DNA from 3 places in the Vibrio splendidus genome. Region 1 is predicted to be linked to each of the others. Evidence: predicted binding sites of a transcription regulator. Region 1 holds the regulator's gene; each other region holds the start of a gene.
The links. Region 1 encodes CRP, which controls carbon source genes, mostly activating them, when cyclic AMP is high. Its sites were predicted from a motif close to TGTGANNNNNNTCACA; they were not measured.

Region 1 (3,286 bases):
GGAGTCACCATGACGCCCGATCTACTCTTTAAATCACTATGGGACGATTACATTCACAGGCTTTGCCCATCGGCTGAGAAAGTTCATCATCTGCTGAAAGAAGACGAAGCCCTGATTAATGATCATATTGCACTGCGAACTTTCAATGTTGCACCACTGGGCATTGAAACACTGGCTAAGCCTTTCCTTGAATTAGGCTACAAGGCTTGTGGCGACTACTTGTTTGAGAGCAAGAAGTTAGTGGCTAAGCACTACGAGCACCCAGACCCAAACCAACCGAAGGTGTTCATTAGTGAGTTGAAGGTAGAAGAGTGTTCAAGTGACTTACAACAGATCGTTGCGAAGTTGGTTGAGCAAGTAGACGCAAGTAAACTTCAAGGTCATGAGTTCTTGTTTGGTGGTCGCCTTTGGGATCTGAGCTTCGCGGATTTCCAAGTTCTAGCAAAAGAGAGTGAATACGCGTCTTGGCTAGCGGCTCATGGTTACGGTGCAAACCACTTTACGGTGAGTGTGAACCAGCTTAATGAGTTCGATGAAGTACAGACTGTGAATGACTATTTGAGTGATTCAGGTTTCACTATCAATGCATCTGGCGGTCAGGTTAAAGGCTCTCCAGAGGTCTTATTAGAGCAATCATCTACAATGGCAGACAAAGTCCCAGTTTCATTTGTTGAAGGCAACGAGGTGATTCCTGGTGGCTTCTACGAGTTCGCTAAGCGTTATGCGATGGCGAATGGTGAGCTTTATACAGGATTTGTTGCAGCATCGGCTGACAAGATCTTTGAGAGCACCAACGGTTAAAGAAAGATATGAGCACGGGCTTTACCCTAAAGATGCGAGTACGCTTCGCTTCGAGGAAGTTTACAAATAGGATTCAGTGAGTTCTTCTCGTATCTCGCATCTGCTCTCTAGATCTTTAGAAAACAAAAAAGCCACCAAATTTGCATTTGGTGGCTTTCAAATTTTTGGCTCAGTTAATCGAGATTAACGAGTGCCGTATACCACGATAGTTTTACCGTGTGCAGAAATTAGGTTCTGCTCTTCTAGCATCTTCAAGATACGACCTACTGTCTCACGAGAACAACCAACGATCTGGCCAATCTCTTGACGAGTGATCTTGATTTGCATGCCGTCAGGGTGAGTCATTGCATCTGGCTGTTTCGCTAGGTTAAGTAGCGTTTGAGCGATACGACCTGTTACGTCAAGGAACGCTAAGTCACCAACCTTTTGGCTAGTTACTTGTAGACGATTTGCCATTTGCGCTGAAAGGCGCATTAGGATATCTGGGTTCACTTGGATAAGTTGACGGAATTTCTTGAAAGAAATTTCAGCTACTTCACAAGGAGATTTTGCACGAACCCATGCAGTACGCTCTTGGTCTTCTTCGAAGAGGCCAAGTTCACCAATGAAGTCACCTTGGTTTAGGTAAGAAAGAATCATTTCCTTACCTTCTTCGTCTTTGATAAGAACTGCCACAGAACCTTTAACGATGTAGTACAAGGTTTCTGCCTTTTCACCAGCATGAATCAAAGTACTTTTTGAAGGGTACTTATGAATATGACAGTGTGAAAGGAACCACTCTAATGTTGGATCGGTTTGGGGTTTACCTAGAACCATAATATCTTACTTCCTCTGCAGGGTATGCTTGCCGCTTTCCGTATTTTAGCTAAGCCTGGATTGACTTGTAGGATAAGAGCACTCGTTGAGCGCTGCAAGCTATCTTGTGTTTCGTTTAAGAATAGTATCCTTTTTCAGGTACTATTTCTTGATTTTAATCGTGACCAAGCTACGATTTTTTACGCAAAATTGTGCACATGATCACGGTATGAAAAGTAATCAACCAGAATGGCGTATTGTTAACCTATTTTTCCGGTTTCGATGAGCTGTTGTAGGATGGGCCGTACAATGAGCTCCATAGCAAAACTCATCTTGCCGCCTGGCACTACAAGCGTGTTGTGGCGTGACATAAATGAGCCATCTATCATAGCCAGAAGGTAGGGGAAATCTACGTTTTTGATGCCACGCAAACGTATAACCACGAAGCTTTCGTCTAAACTTGGAATCCCTTTAGCGTTCAGTGGATTCGATGTATCTACGGTTGGGACACGCTGAAAGTTGATATGAGTGCGCGAAAACTGCGGGGTAATGTAGTTAAGATAATCATCCATTGAGCGAACAATAGAATCCATTACTGCTTCGCGTGAGTGCCCACGATCGCGTGTGTCACGAACGAATTTTTGGATCCACTCAAGGTTGACGATTGGCACCATGCCGATCAGCAAGTCGACGTGCTGTGAGACATTGATGTCGCCATCTACCACGCCACCATGAAGACCTTCGTAGAACATCACATCGGAATTTTCTGGGATCTCTTGCCATGGCGTAAAGGTGCCCGGCATTTGATTGTAAGGCACGGCTTCATCGAAGGTATGTAGGTAACTACGGACTTTACCCGTGCCTTCATTACCGTATTGACGGAAGAACTCTTCTAATGCGCCAAAATCATTGGCTTGTGGACCAAAGTAGCTGATGTGCTTACCTTGCTCGCGAGCCTTACGGATCTCGACATCCATCTCTGGTCGAGTGAAGCGATGGAAACTATCCCCTTCAACCCAAGCGGCCTTCACGTCCATCATATTGAACATTTTTCGGAAGGCTTCTGAGGTAGTGGTGGTGCCGGCTCCTGATGAACCCGTCACCGCAATAATTGGATGTTTAGCGGACATGACAACCCTTGTCTTTTGAGTAACTTACTTGTTAGCAATCGTTTACCACTATAACACGGCTCCTTTATGAGCGCAGCCTAGAAGCGTTTTGTGACTTGAATATCAACGGTTTCATGCAGCTCAGAAAACACGATGCTGACTTCCTTTGAGGCTAATTGATGTTTCACTTGATCAATCTTGTTTTGCAGTGAAACCTCTACGTCGCCGTAGTCTGTGCCTTCACGCAGCACGAATTCTTTAATGAGGTTTTCCAGTGTTTCTGGCGCAATGTCTTGCCATGGGATGATCATAAATACTTCTCTCTTTTATGTTCATAAATAGGTTTATTGATGTGTTGATTACTGTGTTTAGTGACGTCTACTACTCAGTCCTTAAAAAAGGCTCGGCCATTATGCCGAATCTTGGATACTTTCATAGTAAGCAGGTAATGCTTCTTCTAACCAAAACCTTGGTTTGAGCGTGCTACCGGTAATGAACCCCACATGGCCGCCTTTTTGAAACAGGCGATAGTCGATGTTGTCAGGTAACACGAACTTTGGAATTACGTCGTCTGTCATAAA
Region 2 (3,286 bases), 910 kb from region 1:
TCGCTTGAGCAAGATTGAGATTTACCCCCATAACCGAGGGAATGCCTAACGCGCGAGATAAAATAGCCGCATGCGAGTTCGCCGCCCCTTCCAAGGAAACGACAGCTAAAAGTTTTTCTTTGGGAATAGAGGCCAATACCGAAGCCGTTAGCTCTCGAACCACCAAAATAATTGGCTTATCTAGCGTGCGAAGTTCATGTTCAGAATTGTGAAGAAAATAGAGCAATCTTTGACCAAGCTCTCGGATGTCTTGTGCCCTCTCACGAAGGTACACGTCTGACATACGAGCAAAGCGATTCGAGTAGCTCTCAACAACCTGCCTTAATGCCCAATCGGCCTTATCGCCTTTCTGGATTTGGCTCTTAAGATCCTTACGTAACATTGGATCGTTCAGTAAGTGAGTAAACAGGTCAAAGATCGCCAACGCGTCTTTATTGATTTCACTGTCTAGGCGCTTTCGCATTCGCTTAAAGTCATTGAGAGCATTTTCGACGGCGACCGCCAGCATTTCATGCTCTCTTTCAACATTAAGCGTCGATGCTGGATAAACATCGGTGAGTTCAGGCTGAGTGTTGTCCCACCATAAATCACCAATCGCAACGCCCGATGAAGCTGCAATACCTTTAATCTTAGGTAGCTTCTGTTGCTCTAAAAGCCAATGGCCTTGAGTTTGAGCGTGCGCCACAATGACCGCAAGTTGTGCTGAGAGTGTGACAAGGAAGGATTCTTCCATCTCACTGAATAAACGAGGAGACTTCTGTTGAATGACCAATACGCCAAGCACTTGCTTGCGATGGATAATCGGAGTGCCGAGAAAAGAGTGATAAACCTTTTCTCCAAGCTCTGGAAAAAACTTATAAGCAGGGTGAGCAGACGCTTGTGCAAGGTTGATAGGTTCAGCACTTCTTTTGACAAGGCCAACCAGACCTTCGTCAAAACCAATGTGAATACTATTGCCTTTGAAGATCAGGCCTTGAGTTGCCATCAACTCAAGACGCTGCATATCATTATTTGCCAAATACACGGTGCAACATTCCGTCTGCATCGCACTGCATGTCTCTTTAACCAAAATATCAAGAGCCGTCGACACATCTTCAACTCTTGATACGTGTTCAACTATTTCCCTTAGTTGACTGAGCATGCTTAACCTCTACGCAATTTGCGTTTTCCTTTTGTTTTTCGCTCTTTAAACGGCATTGCTAAAGATGCGAATTCTTTCATAGCTCGACGGTAAACATCTCGCTTGAAAGAAACAACTTGTCGAACTGGGTACCAGTAACTCACCCAACGCCAACCATCAAACTCAGGTGTACTTCCACGCTGCATATTGATCTGCGATTCATCGCAATCTAAGCGTAAAAGGAACCACTTCTGTTTTTGTCCAATACAGACAGGTTTAGAATCCCACCGAACCAGTCGTTTGGGCAGCTTATAGCGTAACCAATGACGACTTGTCGCGACGATCTTTACATCCTTTTTAGTAAGGCCAACCTCTTCATACAACTCGCGGTACATTGCCTGTTCCGGAGTTTCACCTTCATCTATTCCCCCTTGAGGGAATTGCCATGAATGTTGCCCGTATCGTTTAGCCCAGAAGACCTGACCATGGTTGTTACAGATTACAATACCAACATTTAATCGGTAACCATCGCCATCTATCACTGGCCAACCTCTATCTAAATTTTTAATTACTCTGATTTTTCCACATATCCCCAATCGGAGCAAACTTAGTGACGTGACAAGCGCTATATTTATGAATATTAACTAAGAATATGGATAAGTTTTGCTCAAATTCTAGTTACCCACACAATAATGAGACATAGACCACATTTATTCACCTTTTCTGTGAATAACTATGTGAAGAATTACCCGCAATCGTTTTTTTTAATCCATAGATTCATCAACACCAAAAACACCAAGTCGAACAAATTTAATTTATTCCATTAAAAATCAAGTAATTAAAATTAAATTTTCATTTTTAAAAACATTAGAAAAGTAAAAGATCTTTCAAAAACAGAACGTGGTTAAAGATCAACCACTCCGATGTTTATCCACACTAGTAAGTGAAAGATTCATTTTGAACCCCATTTGGCAAGCATTTAATCCACCATAAACCCCTGTTTATTTATCCACTAAATTAATATTTCAATTAATTACCTTTATGTCCTGTGGATAACCATGAGTTTGATCCCTTTCCTAACAAGGAGATCATTTCTTAACCAGTCGTCATATGGTGATAACTTCTGGTAAAATCATTTTTTTGATCATGCCTTTTATTATGAAACCAGAACCACAAACACAACAAGAGCTGCTAGACAGAGCGTATGCTATCGCCGGAATGACCTTTAAAGAGCTCGCCGATGAAGCCGAGATGGTGATGCCAAACGACCTCAAGCGCGATAAAGGCTGGGTTGGACAGCTATTGGAATGGCACTTGGGTGCGCCCGCTGGCAGTAAACCAGAACAAGATTTTGCCAAACTCGGTATCGAGCTTAAAAGCATCCCGATTGGCTACTCTGGAAAGCCACTCGAAACCACCTTTGTTTGTGTCGCTCCATTGATGGGCGTGCAAGGCATAACTTGGGAAACCAGTCACGTTCGAAACAAGCTGTCTAAAGTGTTGTGGATCCCTGTTGAGGGAGAAAGAGAGATCCCGCTGGCAGAAAGGCATGTTGGCTCCCCATTACTCTGGACACCAAGCCTAGCTGAAAACGAACTCCTGAAAAGAGACTGGGAAGAGCTGATGGAGTTGATCGTGTTAGGTAATGTTGAACAGATAACAGCAAGACACGGCGAAGCACTGCATTTGCGACCAAAAGCGGCCAACAGTCGCGTGTTAACAGAAGCTTACGGTGCAAGTGGAAAACCTATCAAGACTAAACCACGTGGTTTCTATCTACGGACTCAATTCACCCATAAATTGCTGACAACCCATTACGCATAGAGCTTTTATTTAGCATAGATGGACCAAACTATCAGTATGTTACAAACCGCCTGTAACTAGAATCAATCTCTAGCTACGAACGCTCTCTAATGAGGTTTGAGCGCCAGTTCAATATCACAGTAGCTTTGGCTTGGCTCATTGCCAAACTCGTCATAGGCGTTGTGTAAGCGAAGATACGCCTTTTCAAAACCGAGCCGAAGCAACTCTTCTTTCACTTGATCCAAGGATCCAAAGTGAAGCGGCTCACCGTCTTGCTTTACCGGTTCTAGCTTGTGTTTATATTCCACTGCTAAAAGATATTCCGAGATATCGGAACAACCAATAACGTATACTTTCGGTGTT
Region 3 (3,286 bases), 880 kb from region 1:
CGGTATAGGGTGCAGCGATTAAGTGTTCCTTCGTTACGAGACAGCGCGTAGATAGGCATATCAGCACTTAGACGAGACATCATCAATGCAGTACGGCCTGACTCGGTGAGCGTGACTACGCCCTTAATGCCTTCCATATGGTTTGCAGAGTAGATGGTTGCCATTGAGACAGTTTCTTCGGCGGTGACAAAAGTACGGTCAATACGGTAATTGGATTGGTTATTAATGCCCGCCATTTTCTCTGCGCCAATACAGACTTCTGCCATCGATTTTACGGTTTCAACCGGGTAATCACCGGCAGCGGTTTCACCTGAAAGCATTACCGCATCTGTTCCATCAAGTACCGCATTGGCAACGTCCATCACTTCGGCACGGGTTGGCATTGGTGCTGAGATCATTGATTCCATCATCTGAGTTGCGGTGATGACGGTTCTGTTAAGCGCTCTAGCACGGCGTATAAGCTGTTTTTGTACTCCGACCAATTCAGGGTCGCCAATCTCTACTCCGAGGTCACCACGAGCCACCATGACCACATCTGAGGCCATTATGATGTCATCCATGTTCTCAACAGTGGCTACCGTCTCTGCTCGCTCTACTTTTGCTACAAGGTGAGCTTCTAAGCCCGCTTCTCGTGCAAGCTGACGAGCGTAGTGCATGTCTGCGCCGTTGCGTGGGAAAGACACTGCGAGGTAATCCACTTTGATTTGGGCTGCGGTGACGATGTCGCGCTTATCTTTTTCTGTTAGCGCTTCTGCGGAAAGGCCACCGCCTTTTTTATTGATGCCTTTGTTATTTGACAGTGGGCCGCCAATGATGACTTCTGTATGAACGCGACAGCCTTCCACTTCGGTCACTTTCAGCTGAACACGACCATCGTCGAGTAACAGGATGTCGTTAGCTGAAACGTCGTTAGGTAATTCTTTATAATCAAGACCGACCGCTTGTTGGTTGCCTGCACCTAAACCTAGGCTACTGTCGAGAGTGAATTTGTCACCCACAGCAAGTTGGATTTTACCATCTTTGAATGTCGATACTCGAATCTTGGGGCCTTGTAAGTCACCGAGAATAGCGATTTGAGTGCCAAGTCTTTTTGCAATTGCTCTGACGTTTTCTGCGCGTTGTATATGGTCGTCGCTGGTGCCGTGAGAGAAGTTCATACGGACGACATTGGCACCGGCTTTGATGATCTCTTCAAGCACGTTACCTTTATCAGTAGAAGGGCCTAGCGTTGTGACGATTTTCGTTTTTCTTAATTCGGCTGTCATGAATACTCCTAGAGTGAGGCCAAGTAATCTTTTAAAAGACTGAATTAAGTATATGCATTAATTGATTATTTATTGGGAGCTAGGGAGATATTTCATTATTTGTCTCTAATTATTGAATTCAGGGCTCAATAACGATGTTTTATTCTGAAAATTAAGTCTCAATTTATCGATTTTGGTGTTAATTTTCCTCGAACTATTTGACTCGATACACAAAGATTCATGTATATACGTGATACTGGTCACGGCGATATACCAAGTGACTTCACAATTACTTCGCAAAGTAAAAAAATTAACTCGTTGATGATTTCTGGAGCGTAAAATGTACATGGCTCAACCGGGCCATATTGATCATATCAAACAGGTCAATGCTGGTCGTGTATATAAACTAATTGACCTTAAAGGTCCTATTTCTCGTATCGATCTGTCCAAGCAAAGTGAGTTGGCTCCGGCGAGTATTACTAAAATTACCCGTGAACTCATTGAAGCTCACCTTATTCACGAAACGACGGTTCAAGAAGCCACGACTCGTGGGCGTCCTGCTGTCGGTCTGCAAACCAATAACGAAGGTTGGCAGTTTCTGTCGATGCGTCTTGGTCGCGGATACTTGACGATCGCGCTTCATGAATTGGGCGGCGACGTGCTTATCGATACCAAGATTGATATTCATGAACGTGACCAAGATGATGTGCTTGCGCGTCTTCTACATGAAATTGATGAATTTTTCCAAACCTATGCTGAGCAACTCGATAGGGTAACAAGCATTGCGGTTACGCTACCGGGTCTTGTGAATTCTGAGCAAGGTATCGTGTTGCAGATGCCGCACTACAACGTTAAAAATTTAGCGTTGGGTCCTGAGATTTACAAAGAAACGGGTCTGCCTGTCTTTATTGCCAATGATACGCGAGCTTGGGCATTAGCAGAGAAGCTGTTTGGTCACTCACAAGACAACGATAATTCAGTTCTTATCTCGATTCACCATGGTGTAGGTGCTGGGATCATCCTTGACGGCCGAGTGTTGCAAGGTCGCCACGGTAATATCGGTGAACTTGGGCATATCCAGATCGATAAGCAGGGCAAACTTTGTCATTGTGGTAACCGAGGCTGCTTAGAAACAGTCGCGAGTTCTCAGGCGATCCGTGATCAAGTAAAAGAGCGACTGGCTAATGGTGAATCATCGTCCTTAACTGTGTTTGAAGATGTCACTATTGAACAGATCTGTGCTGCCGCTGCTGATGGCGATCCATTGGCTGTTGAAGTTATTGAACAGCTAGGTCGTTACTTAGGTGCCGCGATAGCGATTGTGATTAACCTTTTCAACCCTGAGAAAATCTTGGTGGGTGGTGTTATCAATCAGGCTAAAAGCGTGTTGTACCCTGCGATTCAAAAGTGTATCGAAGAGCAGAGTTTATCGGTTTACCATCAAGATTTAGAGCTGGTGGAATCTCGATTCTATAAACAAGCAACCATGCCTGGTGCTGCGCTTGTTAAACAAGCCTTATATGATGGCCAACTGTTAATGAAAGTTGTTGAAGGTTAACTCCTTATACTCGTCTTTTAGCCTCACCCGAAACCTTTCCATGTACTTAAGCTTTGTATAACATCATTTGTTGTACTTAGTTTAAGCATTCTGTGCATTGGCGCTTTGCTTTAACCTATTGAAGTAGGCTATTGTAGCCACAGTTATTATTTGTCACTAAGGTGTTGTATGTCTGGCGTTTTAAATTCGGTTGATCAGAGAACCAAACTGGTCGGTGAAAACCGTCTGGAGCTCTTGTTATTCAGCTTAAACAGTCGTCAACTTTTTGCGATTAACGTATTTAAAGTGAAAGAAGTCCTAAAAGTGCCAGTACTCACTCGCTTGCCGGGCTCTCACCACCATATTACGGGTGTTGCGTCTCTACGTGGTGAATCGGTGCCTGTTATCGATTTGCGCAGCGCGATTGGCTTCCCACCGTCACGAGATGAGACTCAAGAAAATAACTTGATCATCACGGAATACAACCGAACTGTACAAGGTTTCT

Region 2: a site for CRP is predicted at 1,814-1,829, ahead of rppH (RNA pyrophosphohydrolase). Genes of this name have one in related genera too.
Region 3: a site for CRP is predicted at 1,494-1,509, ahead of mlc (sugar metabolism global transcriptional regulator Mlc). Genes of this name have one in related genera too.

Annotation. Positions count from the first base shown of each region.
Region 1 covers NZ_AP025508.1:3,543,377-3,546,662, reverse strand. The annotation lists gene OCU90_RS15965 (DUF1338 domain-containing protein) at 10-801, shown strand; gene crp (cAMP-activated global transcriptional regulator CRP) at 985-1,617, opposite strand; gene OCU90_RS15955 (phosphoribulokinase) at 1,857-2,726, opposite strand; gene OCU90_RS15950 (YheU family protein) at 2,804-3,016, opposite strand; gene OCU90_RS15945 (hydrolase) at 3,116-3,286, opposite strand, start outside.
Region 2 covers NZ_AP025508.1:587,854-591,139, reverse strand. The annotation lists gene ptsP (phosphoenolpyruvate--protein phosphotransferase) at 1-1,141, opposite strand, end outside; gene rppH (RNA pyrophosphohydrolase) at 1,144-1,662, opposite strand; gene mutH (DNA mismatch repair endonuclease MutH) at 2,279-2,944, shown strand; gene OCU90_RS02610 (DUF6482 family protein) at 3,031-3,286, opposite strand, start outside.
Region 3 covers NZ_AP025508.1:2,664,015-2,667,300, reverse strand. The annotation lists gene pyk (pyruvate kinase) at 1-1,265, opposite strand, end outside; gene mlc (sugar metabolism global transcriptional regulator Mlc) at 1,585-2,802, shown strand; gene OCU90_RS11805 (chemotaxis protein CheV) at 2,971-3,286, shown strand, end outside.